DNA from 4 places in the Acerihabitans sp. genome. Region 4 is predicted to be linked to each of the others. Evidence: predicted binding sites of a transcription regulator. Region 4 holds the regulator's gene; each other region holds the start of a gene.
What was found. Region 4 encodes CRP, which controls carbon source genes, mostly activating them, when cyclic AMP is high. Its sites were predicted from a motif close to ATGTGANNNNNNTCACAT; they were not measured.

Region 1: a site for CRP is predicted at 2,511-2,528, ahead of aaeR (HTH-type transcriptional activator AaeR). Genes of this name have one in related genera too.
Region 2: a site for CRP is predicted at 1,595-1,612, ahead of deoC (deoxyribose-phosphate aldolase). Genes of this name have one in related genera too.
Region 3: a site for CRP is predicted at 3,068-3,085, ahead of gntK (gluconokinase). Genes of this name have one in related genera too.

What each region holds. Positions count from the first base shown of each region.
Region 1 is NZ_DASWOM010000134.1:46,086-51,096, forward strand. It holds gene aaeB (p-hydroxybenzoic acid efflux pump subunit AaeB) at 1-1,042, opposite strand, end outside; gene aaeA (p-hydroxybenzoic acid efflux pump subunit AaeA) at 1,058-1,960, opposite strand; gene aaeX (p-hydroxybenzoic acid efflux pump operon protein AaeX) at 1,998-2,201, opposite strand; gene aaeR (HTH-type transcriptional activator AaeR) at 2,546-3,472, shown strand; gene tldD (metalloprotease TldD) at 3,492-4,937, opposite strand.
Region 2 is NZ_DASWOM010000064.1:55,625-60,635, forward strand. It holds gene VGC33_RS10475 (GNAT family N-acetyltransferase) at 1-434, opposite strand, end outside; gene VGC33_RS10480 (helix-turn-helix domain-containing protein) at 584-1,453, opposite strand; gene deoC (deoxyribose-phosphate aldolase) at 1,708-2,409, shown strand; gene VGC33_RS10490 (ribokinase) at 2,497-3,417, shown strand; gene VGC33_RS10495 (RbsD/FucU domain-containing protein) at 3,440-3,940, shown strand; gene VGC33_RS10500 (mandelate racemase/muconate lactonizing enzyme family protein) at 3,983-5,011, shown strand, end outside.
Region 3 is NZ_DASWOM010000022.1:15,680-20,690, forward strand. It holds gene metH (methionine synthase) at 1-2,894, opposite strand, end outside; gene gntK (gluconokinase) at 3,187-3,723, shown strand; gene edd (phosphogluconate dehydratase) at 4,035-5,011, shown strand, end outside.
Region 4 is NZ_DASWOM010000015.1:18,271-23,281, reverse strand. It holds gene VGC33_RS02330 (LysE family translocator) at 1-477, opposite strand, end outside; gene VGC33_RS02325 (YheU family protein) at 600-842, shown strand; gene VGC33_RS02320 (phosphoribulokinase) at 947-1,816, shown strand; gene VGC33_RS02315 (OsmC family protein) at 1,912-2,334, opposite strand; gene crp (cAMP-activated global transcriptional regulator CRP) at 2,651-3,283, shown strand; gene VGC33_RS02305 (YccS/YhfK family putative transporter) at 3,337-5,011, shown strand, end outside.

The sequences.
Region 1 (5,011 bases), on a different contig from region 4:
GGGCGGTGATAATCACCTGATCCACCAGCACCTGTTCCTCGATTTTACTGATGCGCGTATTGTTGTTGACCCCTTTCGCCAACAGCAGAAAACGGGTTGCCGCGCCCACCCAGGTATAGAGAACCTGTGGGATATCACGGGCTGGCGTGGTGGCAATCACCTGGCGCATCAGCTTCATGCGTTTGTGAATATCCCCCACGCCCTGCACCGGTTCGTTTAACAGCCGCCGCAGATGCGGCTGAATAAAATCGGGCCGCACCTGTAAAATAAGGAAGGTTTCACAGGCCTGGGTTATCAGGGTCAGCGACAGGGTGTTAATCGCCCGCAGACGCCGGCTACAGCGCTGCCAGCGCGAAGATTCCATCAGCAGGTTGCCGCGCATGCCGTCAAGGGCGGCGGTCGATTTCACCAAATCGCCCCAGGCCTTATCCACCGCTTCTTTCGCCGCGCCGTTGATGCACAGGAAAAGCAGCCGGTACTGATCCAGCAGCAACTGGTCCACCGCCCGGTCGATATCCTGTTTTATCGAGCGCGGCGAAAACAGGATATCCGCCAGGATGGCGCAAACGATGCCCAGCACGATTTCGCTACAGCGCTCAATGGCGAACTGCGGCGTGACCTGGGGCTGGCTTTGAATACTGACGATAATAATCAGCGCGGTATACCCGGCAAGTCCCAGGGCATAAGAATTCTGCACCCGCACCAGCGTGGAAATCCACATACAGCCGCCGGCCCAGATACAGCTTAACAGCAGCATGACCACCGGGGCGCGGATGGTCAGGGTAATGATCACCAGCGCCCCGGCGCAGCCGATAAAGGTGCCGACGATGCGCAGCATGCCGCGATGGCGTATGGCGCCGGCAAACGGCTCGCCGCCGGCGGCAAAGGCCGGGCCTGCGGCGACGATGGCGGCGGTGAGCACCGACCAGCGCGGCGTTTCCAGCTGGAAATGAAACCCCAGGAACAGCGCCAGCAGTATGGCGAAGGTCAGCTTGACCGCAAAACGGCAGCGGAAAAATATCGGCGCCAGCAGTTGCAACATTATCGGGCCATCCGCTTAACCGAACTCGCGCAGGCGATGCATCAGCTGCATCATCGGCGAAAGCTCGCGCCGGTCGCGATCTTTACTGCCTGTGATGACCACGGTAGCGGTGGTGCCGGCCGGATAAAGATCGCCCTGCTGCGCGTCGAGGCGGATTTTCACCGGCACCCGCTGGGCCAGACGTACCCATTCCAGATTGGAATCCACGGTCGCCATACCCTTGGCATCCACCGAACTGCTGCTGTTGGTCACCCCGGCGGAGATACTGTCCACCGTGCCGTACAGCACCCGGTTACTGCCGAGCGGCGTGATTTCCACGCGAAAGCCCGGGCGCACTTTTTCCAGTTTGGTCTCTTCCATATAGGCCAGCAGGTAGAAAGAGTTACGCTTGATCAACGCCACCGACACCGTGCCGCGGGTGATAAATTCTCCGGCGTGGACGTTGAGGTTGGTTATCCAGCCTTCGGCGGGCGCGCGCACCGTGGTGCGATCCAGGTCGATTTTCGCCAGATCCCTGACGGCCACCGCTTTTGCCAGCTGATGGCCGACGGTGGTCAAATCATTGCTGGACTGGTCGATGGCTTCCTGCGACATGGCATTGGTGCCCAACCGCAGCCGGCGTCCCGCCTCGCGGCGTTTCTCGGCCACCAGGGCCTGGTAATAATCCACATCGGCCTGGGCTTCGTCCAGCGCCTGCTGATAACGCGGCTGATCGACCACAAACAGTACCTGACCGCGCGTCACCAGCTGATTATCGCTCACCCGCACATCGGTGAGCAGGCCGCTGACATCCGGCGAAATCGCCACGATATCGGCGGTGAACTTGGCGTCCCGCGTCCAGGGCGATTCGGTATAGAACGTCCATGCCCGGAAAATGGCGACGGCGGCAATCAAGACCAACAGCAGGGTAATCGCCATCCTGATTATTTTTGTTACGACAGTTTTCACAGCGACCTCAAACGAAAAGACACGAAATCAGATAAAACACGCAGCAATATAACGCGGTATTAAACAAGGCCGGATGCCAGACGAAATCGTAAATTCCCGTCGGCTGCAATACGCGGCGTAGTAACAGGAACACCGCCATCGACACCAGCAGTTCAAAAAATACCGGTGGGAACGACAGGCCGAAGATCACCATAACCGGCAGCAAACTCATGACTTTTTCCTTACCTTTTACCGTTAACCGTGGCCGCAGTCCCCAATGGCGCTTCACACGCCGTCTGATTCACCCGGCGATCGCGGGCGGCATACGCGCAGATGAACGCGGCTAAGTATAGAACCCGGAAAGGTGATCGATGGAAATGACCGGCGGATAAAACGCCTGGAGACGGCATGGCGCGGAGACACACATAATGTTACTGTTTATTTCAATGCGATAAAGGCCGATGAAATATAGCGTGGCGACCAGCGTTCTGATGGACCGATGGGTATATAATAAGCCTTACCTACAAGGGTTTTCAATATTATGTGATCTAAATCACTTTTCACTCAGAGTTAACAATGGAAAGACTGAAACGCATGATGGTGTTTGCCAAGGTGGTGGAAGGCGGCTCTTTTACCTCCGCCGCCCGGCAGTTGCAGATGAGCGTGTCGTCCGTCAGCCAGACCGTGGCGAAACTGGAAAACGAACTCCAGGTGAAGCTGCTAAACCGCAGTACCCGCAGCCTGGGCCTGACCGAGGCCGGCAAGATTTATTACCAGGGTTGCCGCCGCATGCTGCTGGAGTTCCAGGAAGTGCATGAACAGCTTTACGCCTTTAACAACACCCCCATCGGCACGCTGCGCGTCGGCAGTTCCTCCACCATGGCCCATAATGTGTTGGCGACCATCACCGCCGATATGCTCAAGGAGTATCCGGGCCTGTCGGTTAACCTGGTGACCGGCATACCGGCGCCGGACCTGATTGCCGACGGCCTGGATCTGGTGGTGCGGGTGGGGGCGTTACAGGATTCAAGCCTGTTCTCTCGGCGTCTGGGCGCCATGCCGATGGTGGTATGCGCCGCCAAAAATTACCTGGCGACCCATGGCACGCCGGAAAAACCCAGCGATATGGTCAATTTTTCCTGGCTGGAATATGACGTCAGGCCGGACAGCGAATTCGAGCTGGTGGCGCCGGAGGGCATTACCCTGCATCTGGCGCCGCAGGGCCGCTTCGCCACCAACGACTCGCAGACGCTGATCCGCTGGCTGACCGCCGGTGCAGGCATCGCCTATGTGCCGATAATGTGGGTACTGGATGAGATCAAACAGGGCAACGTCGAGATATTATTCAGTCGCTATCTTTCCGACCCGCGGCCGGTGTATGCGGTCTATACCCAAAAAGACAAGTTACCGCTGAAGGTGCAGGTGTGCATCAACGCCCTGCAGGAGTATTTTACCAATGTTACGGCGGTTTATCAGGCGTTCCGCCAGGATACCATGTTCTGATATCCCGACGGAGCAGGACTCAGGCGGTGCCGCCGACGGTGAGGTTGTCAAGCTTGAGCGTGGGCTGGCCTACGCCGACCGGCACGCTTTGGCCTTCCTTGCCGCAGACGCCAACTCCTTTGTCCAGTGCCAGATCGTTGCCGACCATCGAGATTTGCTGCATCGCCTCGATGCCGGAGCCGATGAGCGTCGCCCCTTTTACCGGGCTGGTTACCCGGCCGTTTTCGATGAGATAGGCCTCGGAGGTGGAGAACACGAATTTGCCGGAGGTAATATCCACCTGGCCGCCGCCGAAATTGGGCGCATACAGGCCATATTCGACGCTGGCGATGATCTCCTCGGGGGTGGACTGGCCGGCCAGCATATAGGTATTGGTCATGCGCGGCATCGGCAGCGAGGCGTAAGACTCGCGGCGCCCGTTGCCGGTGGGCGCGACGCCCATCAGCCTGGCGTTGAGCTTATCCTGCATATACCCTTTGAGGATCCCGTTTTCAATCAGCATATTATACTGCCCCGGCACCCCTTCATCATCAATGGCCAGCGAACCGCGCAGGCCGGCCAACGTGCCGTCGTCCACCACGGTACATAACGGCGAGGCCACCAGTTGCCCCATCTGGCCGCTGAACACCGAGCTGCCGCGGCGGTTGAAATCGCCTTCCAGACCGTGGCCGACCGCTTCATGGAGCAGCACGCCCGGCCAGCCGGCGCCCAGCACCACCGGCATGGCGCCGGCCGGCGCCGCCACAGCGGACAGGTTAATCAGCGCCATGCGCACCGCTTCCCGCGCCCAGCTGTCGGCACGCACCTCGCCATTGTCGCTGGCAAGGAAGAAGTCATAACCGAAACGGCCGCCGCCGCCGCTGGAGCCGCGCTCACGCTTACCGTCCTGCTCAACCTGGACGCTGATGGACAAACGCACCAGCGGGCGCACATCCGCCGCCAGGGTACCGTCGCTGGCCGCCACCAGTACCTGCTCGTATACGCCGGACAGGCTGGCATTCACTTCCTGCACCCGGGGATCGGCGGCGCGCGCCACCTTATCCACCCGATGCAATAAGGCGATTTTTTCTTCACGCGGCAGGCTGTTAAGCGGGTCAAGCAGCGGATACAGGGATTTATACGGCACTTCGCCCAGGGTATGCACCCGGCCGTTGCCCTGTTCCTTGACGATGCTGCGCGCCGCGTTGACGCTCAGCTGCAGCGCGTTGAGAGTGAGCTGATCGGCATAGGCAAACCCGGTTTTTTCACCGCTGACCGCGCGCACGCCGACGCCCTGGTCAATGTTATAGGATCCATCCTTGATAATGCCGTCTTCGATAACCCAGGACTCATGGTAGCTGGATTGGAAATAGAGATCGGCATAATCCAGACGGCGTTCGGTCATCTGTCCCAACAGGGAAAAGAGATCCTCGTGACTCAGGTTGTTGGCCGCGAGTAATTGCTCACTGACAAAAGTCAGACTCATAGGTTTTCACTCTTGTAGATGATGGAATGGCCAGCAACGGCTGGAATAATAATTTTACTAACAATCGTTATAGT
Region 2 (5,011 bases), on a different contig from region 4:
GCATCGGTAAAGTTGATATGCGCGCCCGACAGCCCATGGCGGGCAAGATGCCCCGGCAGCGCCGCCAGCAGTTGTGCGCCCGCCGCCGGGGAGCCGAGCAGCCGGGCGCCGGTGACCGGGCTGAAGGGCACCGCGCCCAGCCATTTGGGGTAATATTCTATACCGGCGCGCTCGCAGGCTTCCGCCCAGCCCTGATCGAAAACGTATTCGCCATAGGAATGGCTTTTCCGATAGCCGGGCATGGCGGCGAGGGTACGGCCGCCCTCCACCCATAACAGATGGTCGGCTTGCCAGCCGGAACGTGGGCCAAGACTGCCGCTGTCCTCGACCGCGCTGAGAAATGCGTGGCGCAGGAAGGGTTGTCCGGCCGGAACCAGGGCATCCCACTCGCCGGCGGGCACATCGCCCAGGCGCGCCAGGGAGGTTAATGACATAACAGGGAACTCCGGTGAAGTGCCGTCAATCAGAAAGCACAGTAGCCAGTTGGAGGGCATAGCGCAAGGGTGGGGGCACGCAGTGGCAAAGGCGCCCGGGATTGCCGGGTGGGATGACCGCACGGCGCTCACGGATAAACGCCGTCATCTCACAGCGAATTGACCAGGCTCTCGCGGCGGCGGAATTCAGAGGGAGACAGCCCGACGGCCTGATGGAAATCGCGGGAAAAATGCAGCGGATCGTTATAACCGACCTGATAGGCGATGGCGGCAATGCTGGCGTCGGTTTCCACCAATAAGCGACGCGCCTGGGATAACCGGTAATTTTTCAGCCATTTCAGCGGGGTTTGGTTAAAGGTGGTTTTGAACAGGCGAAACAGCTGCGATTTGCTCACCTGGCAAAAATGCATGAATTTTTCGATATCCCATTCATCGTGATAATGGCTATGTATCTGGTAAATCAACTGACCCAAGCCACGATGCATAATCATCGGCGAGCGCAGCGCCTCGGCGCTGCGGCTTTCCAGCAGGGTAAACACCAGATTGGCGCAGACCATATCGCACTGCGCCTCGCTCATCAGGGTATGCGAGCGCATCAGGCCGAAAATGGTCTGGTAAATGCCGTTCATTTTGTCCGGGAAATCAAATTGGAAAACCGGATGTTTCTGTATCTCCAACAGCGACATAATATTGTTCAGTTTGCCCCCGTCTACCCGCAGCCAGAAAATTTCCCAGGGATCGCCCGGATCGGGGTAGTGTTCATGGGGCCATCTCACCGGTAGCCAGACCAATTGATTGGCTTTCACCTGATGCACTTTATCCTCTACCTTCACCCGACCTTTACCCTTCAGGCAGAAAATAAATTCGTGGCCGACCACCGACTGGCGCTGTATATGATGCTCCGGGCCGGTTTGTAAATGACCGGCGCGTAATATGCGATAGTTGAATAGTGTGGAGAAATCATCATATTCCCGATAAAAAGAGGAAACGATCCGCGTCTGGTTCTTTAATGCCGCCATAGGTTATTCCGGCCCATTGATCTTTTCTTTAATAGCAAACCGATGGCTAAAAGTAGCCTATTTACCTGGGTCTCTTGAGCGGGGGACGGGTTATTTATGATCTGTCTCACAAATTTATTGACCGGGGACTTCCATCCATATTTTTGAAATTTATCGCACTCACTGCGCGCGCGGCAAAGACATTAAGGTAAGCCCTATTGATGAGGAATAATTTAGCCAATGTGGTTTAACCAAAAAAGTAGGAGTGTTGTTGCATGATTAATTTTAATGACCCGCGCCAGGTCGCCAAAGCCATCCAGTTCACGAATGTGAATGCGGATCTCACGCGCGACGAGCTGCTAAAGCACCTGGATCTCTGCCTGCAATATCAGTTTGACGCGGCCATGATCGCCCCGTGTTGGGTCGCGCTGGCCAAGGACGTGCTGAAAGGCTCCGGGGTCAGGGTGGCCACCACGGTTAATTTCCCCCAGGCCAACGACACCACGGCGATGAAAGTGGCGCTGGTGCGCGAACTGGCCAGGGAGGGGGCCGATGAGTTTGATTTTCCGCCGAACCCGGGCTTTTTGCTCAGCGGTATGGAAGACCGCTATTTTGATGAGCTAAAACAGGTTACCGCCGCGGCTCATGATGCCGGCATGAAGGTAAAAGCCATGCTGGAATTTGGTTTTATTACCACCGAGGCGCTGAAAATAAAGGCCACGCAATACGCCTATGAAGCCGGCATAGATTGGGTTAAACAATCCAGCGGCTGGGGAAAAGGCGGCTGCGCCGCTACCGTCGAGGACGTCAGGATCCTGAAAAATAATATTCAGGCCCCCTGCCGGGTTAAAGTTTCCGGTAAAGTCAACACGCTGGAAAAAATGCAGGCGATGTTCGAGGCCGGGGCTGAACTGGTGGGCACCAGTTCCGGGCCGGAATTGGTCAAAGGACTGGCCGGGGATATTGCCGGGTATTAAACAGACGGGCCGTAATACCATGCCGGCGAAATACGGCCCTGTTCGCAATGTTATCGGCCGCCGGCAAAAACATAATCGGGTGATGTAATGAGCGTATTTATTCTCGGCAGCTACGCAAAAGCGTTGGTCATGACGGCGGAACGGATCCCCCTGGCGGGCGAAACCCTGATTGGCCGTGATTTTCGCCAAACCTGGGGCGGCAAAGGCTCGGATATGGCGGTGCAGGCAGCGCGCCTGGGCGCCAGGGTGTTTTACGCAGGCGTCGTGGGCGACGATGCCTTTGGCCATGAGTTTATCCGGCTGATGCGCGACGAAGGCGTCGATATTACGGCGCTGGACGTCTCGGCGGAACTGCCGACCGGGGCCGGGCTGATTATCAAGGACCAACAGGCGCGCAATATTATCGTGGTGGATATGGGCGCCAACCGCCTGTTTACCCCCGAGCGGGTGGACGCGGCGCTGCCGTTGCTGCGCGAGAGCGCGGTGGCGCTGGCCCAATTGGAAATTCCGCTGGAAACGGCGCTGTACGGCCTGCGCCGGGCCAAGGCGCTGGGCAAGATTACCGTGCTTAATCCCGCTCCGGCGCGCGATTTGCGCGGCCTGGACCTGAGCGCCATTGATTACCTGACGCCCAATGAAACCGAAGCGCGCGTGGCGCTGGGCCTGGCGCCGGATGATAAGCGCAGTAACCGCGACATTGCCGGGCTGCTGCTGCAAACCGGCTGCCGCCATGTGGTCATGACGCTGGGCGAGGCCGGTTCGGCGGTGTTTACCGCCGGCGAGCCCCTGGAAATCCCTCCTTGCCGGGTCGGCGTGGTGGACAGCAACGGCGCCGGCGATAGTTTTAACGCGGCGCTGGCGGTGGCCCTGGCCGAGGGCCAACCGATCCGCGACGCGGTGGTGTTCGCCAACGCCACGGCGGCGCTATGCTGCACCGGGTGGGAAACCGTGCCGTCCTATCATACGCGCGCGCAGGTCGACGCCTTTATGCGGCAGTCACCCCGCTAACCATAATGATTGAGATAATCCGATGAAAGCCAACAGTATCCTGCATCCCCAGCTGGCCGCCGCCCTGGCGACCCTGGGCCATACCGATATCGTCCTGGTGACCGATGCCGGTTTCCCTATCCCGCCCGGGGCCAACCGCATCGACCTGGGATTTTTCCCCGGCACCGTTGACGCCCTGGCAATCCTGCGGGTGCTGCGCGACGCCCTGTGCGTCGAGGAGGTCAGCTTTGCCCCGGAAGTGCGCGACTGCCATCCGGCGCTCTACCGCGACCTGCAGCAGATCTATACCGGATCCGGCGCGGTGTTCTCCGGCGTTAGCCATGAGGACCTCTGCCGGGATCTGGCCTATCGCGCCAAGGTCATCATTCGCTCCGGATCCTTTAACCCCTGGGCCAATATCGCCCTGGTGGCCAGCACCGATCCTTTCGCCTGGTTTACCGATGTCTCCGGCGTCAAACCGCTGCCGGCCTACGTCGAGCGCCGCCGGCGCATCCGGGACAACGCGGTGCCCGCGTTGCAGTAAACGGCATTCCAGCCACGGCATCATTGATAAGGGTTGGCATTTATGAAAATAACGGGTTATCGCACGCTGCAAACCATCCACCGCTGGGGACGGCCCATCGGCGACGTGAACGGCGTGCTAACGACAGGCATAACCGACGTACCGATCCTGTTGCTCACCACCGACGCCGGGCTAACGGGGATTGGGCTGGGGGCACACGGCGATATCGCGCGGATCTTCCCCGCCATTGAAGGCGAGGACCCGCGGGCGGTAACGGCGCTGTATGACCGCATGCTGGCCTCGGTATTTAAAAGCGGCCACGCCGGCAGTGTCTTCGGCGCCATCGGCGTGGTGGATATGGCGCTGTGGGATCTGAAGGCCAAAGCCGCCGGTGAACCCTTATGGCGCACCCTGGGCGCGCGGGATCCCTTCGTGCCCGGATATGCCTCCGGCCTCGATTACGGCCTGCCGCTCGATGAACTGGTGGCCTTGCATCAGCGTTTTGCCGATCGCGGTTTTACCGGCTTCAAGCTCAAGGGCGGTCTGGACGTGGCGCAGGACATCCAGCGGCTGCGGGCGGTGCGGCAGGTGTATCTGGCCAACAGCGCGGCGCCGGCGGTCATGATGGATGTGAATGAATCCATGAACCGCAAGCAGGCGGTGCGTTATGTGGACCGCATCGAACGGGAAATGGATCTCACCTGGATTGAGGAGCCGGTACGGCGCTGGGACGCGGAGGGCCATGCCCAGGTCGGGCGCGCGGTGAAATGCGCGGTGGCCACCGGGGAAAACCTCACCGGCCTGGAACAGTTCACCCCGCTGTTCGCCGCAGGGGCGGTGGATATCGTCCAGACCGGGATGTGCTGGGGCATTACGCATTTTCTGCGGGTGGCCATCGCCGCCCATGCCCATAACCTGCCGGTCAGTCCGGTCGGCTATAACGCCAATCCGGTGGCTCACGCGGCGGCGGCGGTTCCTAATCATCTGGCCACCGAGGTGCAGGACCTGGCGTTCCCCGTCGGCCTGCGGGTCGATCAGGACATTACCGGCGGCGGCATCCTGCTGGGGTCGGCGCCCGGCCTGGGCATCGAT
Region 3 (5,011 bases), on a different contig from region 4:
AGGATGCGTGGGTATTTCCCGGCCAGCGACCAGGTCATAAAAAAAGGCGTCCAGTCAATATAATTACGCAATGTCTCGATAGTGGCGCTGACGGCTTGAATGCCCAGGCGATGGGCCACGGGGGGAGTGTAGTTTTCCCAATCCATGGCCAGGTCATTATCGCGCGCGGCCTGCAGCGAAACCGGCGGCGTACGGGGCTTTTTGCGGCCGTGCTGGATGCGCACCGTATCGTATTCCTTGCGGGTACGCAGCACGAACGCGTCACGCTGCTCGTCCGACAGCAGGGCCGATACCACGCCCACGCTGCGCGAGGCGTTTTGCACATAAACCGTCGGCCCGCTGTAGTTTTTCTCGATTTTAACCGCGGTATGCGCCTTTGAGGTGGTGGCGCCGCCAATCAGCAGCGGCAGGGTAAATCCCTGGCGCTCCATTTCTTTGGCGACGTTGACCATCTCGTCAAGCGACGGCGTGATTAACCCCGACAGGCCGATAATATCCACATTAAATTCACGCGCCGACTTCAGTATCTTATCCATCGAGACCATCACGCCCAGGTCGATGATTTCGTAATTATTGCACTGCAACACCACGCCGACGATATTTTTGCCGATGTCATGCACGTCGCCTTTGACCGTCGCCAGCAGGATTTTGCCGGCCGCCTTTTGTTTTTCCTTACCCGCCTTGATAAAGGGTTCCAGATAGGCAACCGCCTGCTTCATGACCCGCGCCGATTTCACCACCTGCGGCAGGAACATTTTCCCGGCGCCGAACAGATCGCCCACCACGTTCATGCCGGCCATCAGCGGCCCTTCAATCACCTCGATGGGCCGCGCCGCCTGCTGCCGCGACTCCTCGGTGTCCGCTTCGATAAATTCGGTAATGCCTTTTACCAGCGCGTATTCCAGCCGTTTATTTACCGGCCAACCGCGCCATTCCGCCTGCTGCTGCCTGGTATCGTCGTCGTTTTTGCCGGCCCGGTACTTCTCGGCCAGATCCAGCAGCCTTTCGGTACCGTCGGCGCGGCGGTTAAGCACCACATCTTCCACCGCCTCGCGCAATTCATCGGACAGATCATCATAGATAGCCAGCTGGCCGGCATTAACAATGCCCATATCCAGGCCGTTTTTGATGGCGTAATAAAGAAAAACCGCGTGGATGGCTTCACGCACCGGCTCGTTGCCGCGAAACGAAAACGACACATTGGAAACGCCGCCGGAAATCAGCGCATGGGGCAGCTCGGCCTTGATGTCGGCGCAGGCGCCGATAAAGTCCTGGGCATAGTTATTGTGCTCTTCAATACCGGTGGCGATGGCAAAAATATTGGGGTCGAAGATAATATCTTCCGGCGGGAAACCCACGGTTTCGGTGAGGATGCGATAGGCGCGCCGGCAGATGTCGATTTTACGCTGCCGGGTATCCGCCTGGCCCTCTTCATCAAACGCCATCACCACCACCGCGGCGCCATAACGGCGCACCATACGGGCATGATGGATAAACGCGTCCTCGCCCTCTTTCATCGAGATGGAGTTAACGATGCCCTTGCCCTGGATACACTTCAGTCCCTGCTCGATCACCTCCCATTTCGATGAATCGATCATGATAGGCACCCGGGATATATCCGGTTCGCCGGCAATCAGATGCAGAAAACGCACCATGGCGGCGGCGGAATCCAGCATGCCTTCATCCATGTTGATATCGATTATCTGCGCGCCGCTTTCCACCTGCTGCAACGCCACCGCCAGCGCTTCATTGTATTTATCTTCTTTAATCAGGCGTTTAAAGCGTGCCGAGCCGGTAACGTTGGTACGCTCGCCCACGTTAACGAACAGGGAGTCCGCTGTGATATTCAGCGGTTCCAGGCCGGCGAGGCGGCAGGCTACCGGCCTTTGCGGCAGGACGCGCGGCGCCAGGCCCTCGACCGCGCGCGCCATGGCGGCAATATGCTCAGGCGTGGTGCCGCAGCAGCCGCCCACGATATTCAGGAAACCGGAAATCGCCCATTCCTTAATCTGTCCGGCCATTTCATCCGGACCGAGATCGTACTCGCCAAAGGCGTTAGGCAACCCGGCGTTGGGGTGGGCGCTGACATAACAATCGGCAATGCGCGACAGTTCGGCCACATACTGGCGCAGTTCATCGGGGCCTAACGCGCAGTTCAGGCCAAACGACAGCGGTTTGACATGTCGCAGCGAGTTATAAAACGCCTCGGTGGTTTGTCCGGAAAGGGTGCGTCCCGACGCATCGGTTATGGTGCCGGAAATCATCACCGGCAATTGCACGTCCATCGCCTCGAATTCGGTTTCAATGGCGAAAATCGCCGCCTTGGCGTTTAGGGTATCAAAAATGGTTTCCACCATAATCAAATCAACGCCGCCTTCCACCAGCGCGTGGACCGCTTCTCGGTAAGCGCTTACCAACTGGTCAAAACTGACGTTGCGATACGCCGGATCGTTGACGTCCGGTGAAATAGATGCGGTGCGGTTGGTAGGACCCAGGACGCCGGCCACATAGCGGGGTTTCCCCGGCGTGCGCGCCGTCCATTTGTCGGCGCTGAGACGGGCCAGCCGCGCGGCCTCGAAATTCAGCTCGCTGACCAGCGCCTCCATTTGATAGTCGGCCATGGCGATGGCGGTGGAGTTAAAGGTATTGGTTTCAAGGATATCGGCGCCCGCGGCCAGGTAGTCGTCATGGATGGCGGCAATCACTTCCGGCTTGCTCAGCACCAGCAGATCGTTGTTGCCTTTCAGGTCGCTCGGCCAGTCGGCAAAACGCGCGCCGCGATAGTCCGCTTCTTCTAACCGGTAACTTTGGATCATGGTGCCCATGCCGCCGTCCAGCACCATGATGCGCTGAGCTAATTGCCGGCGCAGTTCGTCCACTCGATTGTTAACCATTACCCCATCCACCGCTAAAAAATACGTCTTTTATTGAGCCAAAACAGGCAGAACATCCTAGCATAAATTACAGGCATTCGACGCCGCGGGCGCATGAGACTTTTTCAGATCCCCCGATCTGCGCCCCTGACGCCGGCGGAAATGTAATAAAAATGTTTCAGATTACATTTTTAGTTTGAAGCAGATCACAATTAGCGCGAAAAAAACACAATGCATCTGGAAACCGCGGTAAAAATCCTGATAATGTTACCGGTAACATCAATACACTTTTTACCTGGCCACGGAGCCTACGATGACAACAACAGCTAACCATATCTTCGTTTTAATGGGCGTTTCAGGCAGCGGCAAGTCCGTGGTGGCCAACGCTCTGGCCCGTGAGCTATCGGCCGCTTTCCTGGACGGCGACTTTCTTCATCCGCGCGCCAATATCAACAAAATGGCGGCGGGACACGCGCTTAACGATGACGATCGCGCGCCCTGGCTGGCGGCCATTAATGACGCCGCGTTTGCGATGCAGCGTACCAATACCATTTCCCTCATCGTCTGCTCGGCGCTGAAAAAACATTATCGCGATCGCCTGCGCGAAGGGAACGCCAATCTGTCCTTTCTTTATCTCAAGGGCGAATTCGACGTTATCGAAGCCAGAATGAAAGCCCGTAAAGGCCATTTCTTCAAGACCCAGATGCTGGTCACGCAGTTCGACACCCTGGAGGAACCGGGCGCCGATGAAAAAGACGTTCTGGTGGTGAATATCGACCAACCGGTGGACGGCGTCATTAACGATGCCCTGCAATGCATCAAAGAACGCATTGCGCAAGACGCCGGCTAAACACCCGGCGCGCTACACAGGATATCAACATAACAGCTATGCTTGTTATGTCAGGAACAATAGTTGCCATACCCGGCCGGAAGCCGCCAACAGGCGCATCCGGCTTTTTAAGCCGCTTTGGCTGAAACGATTCAATTACTGATATTTTACTGTAAACAAGCCGGCATGCCGCTTCGCCACCATAACATCATCATCATAAAAAAAACGATCCGGCGGTTTGCCGGCGGCAGGGCATCAATTCCGTGGTCATGCCAGGCTGCGCCTGTGGCGCGCACCTGGCCTGACCATTCAATCTTAAATGTGAGGCAAATATGAATCCTACCGTAGCCCGCGTGACGCAACGCGTAATCGACCGTTCCCTACCTACCCGCACCGCTTATCTGGCGCGCATCGACGCCGCGCGCGCCAAAACGGTACACCGGTCGCAGCTGGCCTGCGGCAACCTGGCCCACGGGTTCGCCGCCTGCCAGCCCGAGGATAAGCTGGCGCTGAAAAGCATGACCCGCAATGATATCGCCATTATCACGTCATACAACGATATGCTGTCGGCCCACCAGCCTTACGAACATTACCCGCAGCGGTTGAAAAACGCGCTCCACGGCGTGGGCGCGGTCGGCCAGGTAGCCGCAGGTGTTCCGGCGATGTGCGACGGCGTGACCCAGGGACAAGACGGTATGGAGCTGTCACTGATGAGCAGGGAAATCATCGCCATGTCAGCCGCCATCGGTTTATCCCATAATATGTTCGACGGCGCCTTATACCTGGGGATTTGCGATAAAATAGTCCCGGGGCTTGTGATGGCCGCGCTGTCCTTTGGCCATCTGCCGGCGGTATTTGTCCCGGCAGGCCCGATGGCCAGCGGTTTGCCGAATAAAGAAAAGGTACGCGTCCGCCAGCTTTACGCCGAGGGCAAAATAGACCGCGCGGGCATGTTGGAAGCGGAAGCGGCGTCTTATCACAGCGCCGGCACCTGTACTTTTTACGGCACCGCCAATTCCAACCAAATGGTTATGGAGATGATGGGACTGCATTTACCCGGATCCTCGTTTATCCAGCCTAATACCCCGCTGCGCGACGCCCTGACCGATGCCGCCGCCGTGCAGGTCACGCGCCTGACGGAAAACAGCGGCAACTATCTGCCGATTGGCCGCTTGGTGGATGAAAAGGTGATCGTCAACGGCATTATCGCCCTGCTGACCACCGGCGGCTCCACCAACCACACCATGCATCTGGTGGCCATGGCCCGCGCCGCCGGTATTATCATCAATTGGGACGACTTCTCTGAACT
Region 4 (5,011 bases):
GGAGACGATATTGACGCTGACGATGCCGATGCTGATGGCGCCGACGGAGGTGATATAGGCGCCGCCGCTCAGGCTGAAGCTGGCCACCGCGCCCAGCGCCATCAGCCAGGCCTTTGGATTGAGGAACTGCAGCAGTCCGCCCTGATAGAAGGGAATGGGCTTGGGCGGCGGCGCGTCGGTTTCCAGCTTTTCATAAGCGGCGGTGGCGATTTTCCAGGCCAGCCACAGCAGGTACAGGCTGCCCGCCACCTTCAGCATAAAATGCAGGGACGGGTAGAGCGTGATGAGGCCGCCGATACCGAAGGCCACCAGCAGCAGGATGCACTGCATGCCGAGCATGATGCCGATCATCAGCGGCATTGAACGCCAGAAGCCGAAGTTGGCGCCCGAGGCGGTGAGCAGCATATTATTGGGACCGGGGGTAATGGCGGCCACCCAGAGAAACCCCAGCATTGACAGAAAAAGACTCAGTTCCACGTTTTGGCGGCGCTCCGGTAAAATGACGGGTATGAAACTACCAGTGCCAACGGGGATGCACAAGGCATAACGGGTGAAATTTCCTCAACACCTTGATTTATTGACCATCAGGACACAACATCGTGATTATTCCCTGGGAACAAATCGATCCTGACACCCTCTATAACCTGATCGAATCCTTTGTTCTGCGTGAAGGCACCGATTACGGCGAGCAGGAAAAATCCCTGGCGCAGAAGGTCGAGGATGTAAAACGGCAGCTGAAAAGCGGCGAGGCGGTAGTGGTCTGGTCGGAGCTGCATGAAAATATTAATATCATGCCGCGCGGACGGTTTCACGGTCACGCCGACGAGACGCCGGGTGAATAGCAAAGCCCCTGGCCCCTGGGCGCTAAATATGCTAACACTCACTGCTGGGCCTTGATGCCGGTCGCACGTCTTCACGCCGCATTTCAACCAAGCGTAGGGTTACCATGTCGACAAAACACCCCATTATTGCCGTTACCGGTTCCAGCGGTGCGGGCACCACCACCACCAGCCTGGCGTTTCGTAAAATATTCCAGCAGTTGGATATCCACGCCGCCGAGCTCGAAGGCGATAGCTTTCATTATTTTACGCGGCCGGAAATGGATATGGCGATCCGTAAGGCGCGGGATCTAGGACGCCATATCAGCTATTTTGGTCCGGAAGCCAATGATTTTGGCCTGTTGGAACATACGTTCCGTCAATATGGCGAATCCGGTCACGGCCAGTCGCGCAGGTATTTGCATACCTATGACGAGGCGGTGCCCTATAACCAGATACCCGGCACGTTTACCCCCTGGCAAGCGTTGCCGGAACCGACGGATGTGTTATTTTACGAGGGATTGCACGGCGGGGTGGTGACCGATAGCCAGGATGTGGCGCAGCATGTGGATTTGCTGGTGGGGGTGGTGCCTATCGTCAACCTGGAGTGGATTCAAAAGCTGGTGCGCGATACCGGCGAGCGGGGGCATTCGCGCGAGGCGGTAATGGATTCGGTGGTGCGGTCGATGGAGGATTATATTAACTACATCACACCGCAGTTTTCCCGTACCCATATTAATTTCCAGCGCGTGCCGACCGTCGATACGTCGAATCCTTTCGCCGCCAAGGCGATTCCCTCGCTTGACGAAAGTTTTGTCGTTATTCATTTCCGTAGCCTGGCGCATATCGACCTGCCCTACCTGCTGGCGATGCTGCAAGGCTCCTTTATTTCCAATATCAATACGCTGGTGGCGCCCGGCGGCAAGATGGGGCTGGCGATGGAGCTGATTATGGGGCCGCTGGTGCAGCGGTTGCTGGAAGGAAAGGAAATTAAGTAAACACGAGGCCGCGGGCGGGAAAACCACGCCCGATTCGGCCCCATTGGCACACTCTCCCTTAACACGCGGGTTTGAGTGTGGTGTTGGCGGGCCGGTTAGGCGGCGGGGGCGTGGCGTTCGTCGCGCACTTCAAAGCTGTGGGTCACGTTTACCGACGCGCCGAGCATCAGGGAAACGGAGCAGTATTTTTCCGCCGATAGGGTCACCGCCCGTTCCACCGCCTTGTCGGTTAGCCCGGTGCCGGTCACGATAAAGTGCAGATTGATATGGGTAAACAGGCGCGGCGCCTCGTCGCGGCGTTCAGAAGTGAGCTTGACCTCGCAATCGCGCACATCCTGCCGCGCCTTGTGTAGAATGGACACCACGTCAATGGCGCTGCAGCCGCCGACCGACATCAGTACCATTTCCATTGGGCTGGGCGCTTTTTCCCCTGCGTTCCCATCCATTAAAACCTGGTGGCCCGAGGCGGATTCGCCCATAAAAGATAACCCTTCTACCCATTTTACCCGTGCCTGCATTATGATGACTCCTGATATAAAACTTTCCAGCAGACTACATTTTTGTAGGAAAACTGGCAATGTTACTGAACATACTTCATGCTGAAGCAAGACAACAGAAGACACTGCATCAAACCTATGCTAAAAACAAGGCTGGATCGGGCTCATGATAATTAAAGGGCAAGAGATCGATCGGAACATCAAAATACCAGACCCTAATAAGTTCCCTTGCGCCGCTCCGTTTAAACGCGGACACAGAGTGAATAATACAAGCGCCGTAACAGGGAATACGATGTCCCGAACCTGGGATAGCGATGACAAAAGAGGATAACAGCGAATGGTTCTCGGCAAACCGCAAACAGACCCGACTCTCGAATGGTTCCTGTCTCATTGCCATATTCATAAGTATCCATCGAAGAGTACACTTATACATCAGGGTGAAAAGGCTGAAACGCTTTACTACATCGTTAAGGGCGCCGTGGCGGTGCTGATTAAGGATGAAGAAGGCAAAGAGATGATTCTTTCCTATCTTAACCAAGGAGATTTCATCGGCGAGCTCGGCTTATTCGAGGAAGGTCAGGAACGCAGCGCCTGGGTGCGGGCGAAAACCGCCTGTGAAGTCGCCGAGATTTCATATAAAAAATTCCGGCAGCTGATCCAGGTAAATCCGGATATCCTGATGCGCCTGTCGGCGCAGATGGCCAGCCGTTTACAGGTCACCTCGGAAAAAGTCGGTAACCTGGCATTCCTGGACGTGACCGGGCGCATCGCGCAGACCCTGTTGAATCTGGCGAAACAGCCCGACGCAATGACCCATCCCGACGGTATGCAAATCAAGATTACCCGTCAGGAAATCGGCCAAATCGTCGGCTGTTCCCGTGAAACGGTGGGACGTATTCTTAAAATGCTGGAAGACCAAAACCTGATATCCGCGCACGGTAAAACCATTGTCGTTTACGGCACGCGCTGATAGCCCCGTTAGACAGGCGTGGTGCTCCGTACCACGCTTTTTTTGCTGACAGTATGTGGCGCCGGTTAATCTACCACCCCGAAGTCAATTATGCCCTGCGGCAGACCATCGTGTTATGCCTGCCGGTGGCCGTCGGCCTGTTATTCGGCAGCCTGCAAAACGGCCTGCTGTTTTCACTGGTTCCCGCCTGCTGCAATATCGCCGGCCTCGATACCCTGCATAAACGCTTTTTTAAACGCCTGGCGGTGGGCGGTTCGCTGTTCGCCCTGAGTAGCGTGCTGATCCAGGTGCTGTTGGCCGTGCCGGTGCCCTTACCCCTGGTGCTGTTCGGCCTGGCGCTGCTGTTCGGCGTCACCGGTGAAATCAGCCCGTTGCATGGTCGTTTGCTGCCCGCCGCGCTTATCGCCGCCATCTTTACCCTGGGCCTGTCCGGCAATGTGCCGCCCGCCGTGCCGCCGCTGCTGTATATTGCCGGCACCGCCTGGTACGGCCTGTTTAACGCCCTGTGGTTCCGGCTATGGAAAGAGCAGCCGATGAGGGAATCGCTCAGTCTGCTATATCGGGAGCTGGCGGATTATATCGAGGCGAAATACAGCCTGCTGACTCAGCATACCGATCCGGAAACCGCCCTGCCGCCGCTGTTTGCCCGTCAGCAGTCGGTGATCGATCTAATAGCCCAGGTGTACCAGCAGCTGTATATGCTGTCGGCTAGCAACCAATTGCAATACAAACGCCTGTTGCGTTCTTTCCAGGTGGCGCTGGATTTGCAAGAGCATATCGCCGTGAGCCTGCACCAGCCTGACGAAGTCCAAAAACTGGTGGAACAAAGCCACGCCGAGGCGGTGATCCGTTATAACGCCCGCATGATTGCCACGCGGCTGAGGGTGCTGGCGGATGATATTTTATATCACCGTCAGCCAGGGCGTTTTAACATGGTTACCGCGCTGTCGGCGCTGGAAAAAATTGCCGAGCGCCACCCGGATAATCCGGTCGGGCAGTTTTGCTATTACCACTTCAGCCGTATCGCCAGGCTGTTGCGCACCCAGCGCCCGCTCTACCGCCGCGACCTGATGGCCGACAACCAGCAGAGGCTGTCTTTTTGGCATGCGCTGGTCAGCTACTGTTCCCTTAAATCCATGGCGCTGCGCAGCGCGGCAAGGCTTGGGATTATGTTGGCCATCGGCGGCAGCCTGGGGCTGGTATTGGATTTACCCAAACCCTACTGGATTTTAATGACGGTGATGTTCGTCAGCCAAAACGGCTATAACGCCACCAGGGTGCGTATCCAGCATCGGGCGCTGGGCACGCTGGCCGGGCTGGTGATTGCCGCCGGCACGCTGCGGCTCAGGCTGGACGACGGCACGGTGTTGCTGTGCATGCTGGCGCTGACGCTGGCGTCTTATCTGGTGTTGCGTAAAAACTATGGCCTGGCGATGACCGGCATGACGGTAACCGCGGTGTATACGCTGCAGTTGCTGTCGCTGAACGGCGCGCATTTCCTGGTGCCCAGGCTGGTGGATACGCTTATCGGCTGTTTGCTGGCGTTTGGCGGCATGCTGTGGTTGTGGCCGCAATGGCAAAGCGGACTGTTGCGCAAAAATGCCCATCTGGCGCTGGAGCGGGATCAGGATGCGCTGCGGCTGCTGCTGCAACCCGCGCCCGAGGCGGCGGCGCTGGCCTACGCGCGCATGAAGGTTAACCAGGCGCATAACGCGTTGTTCACCTCGC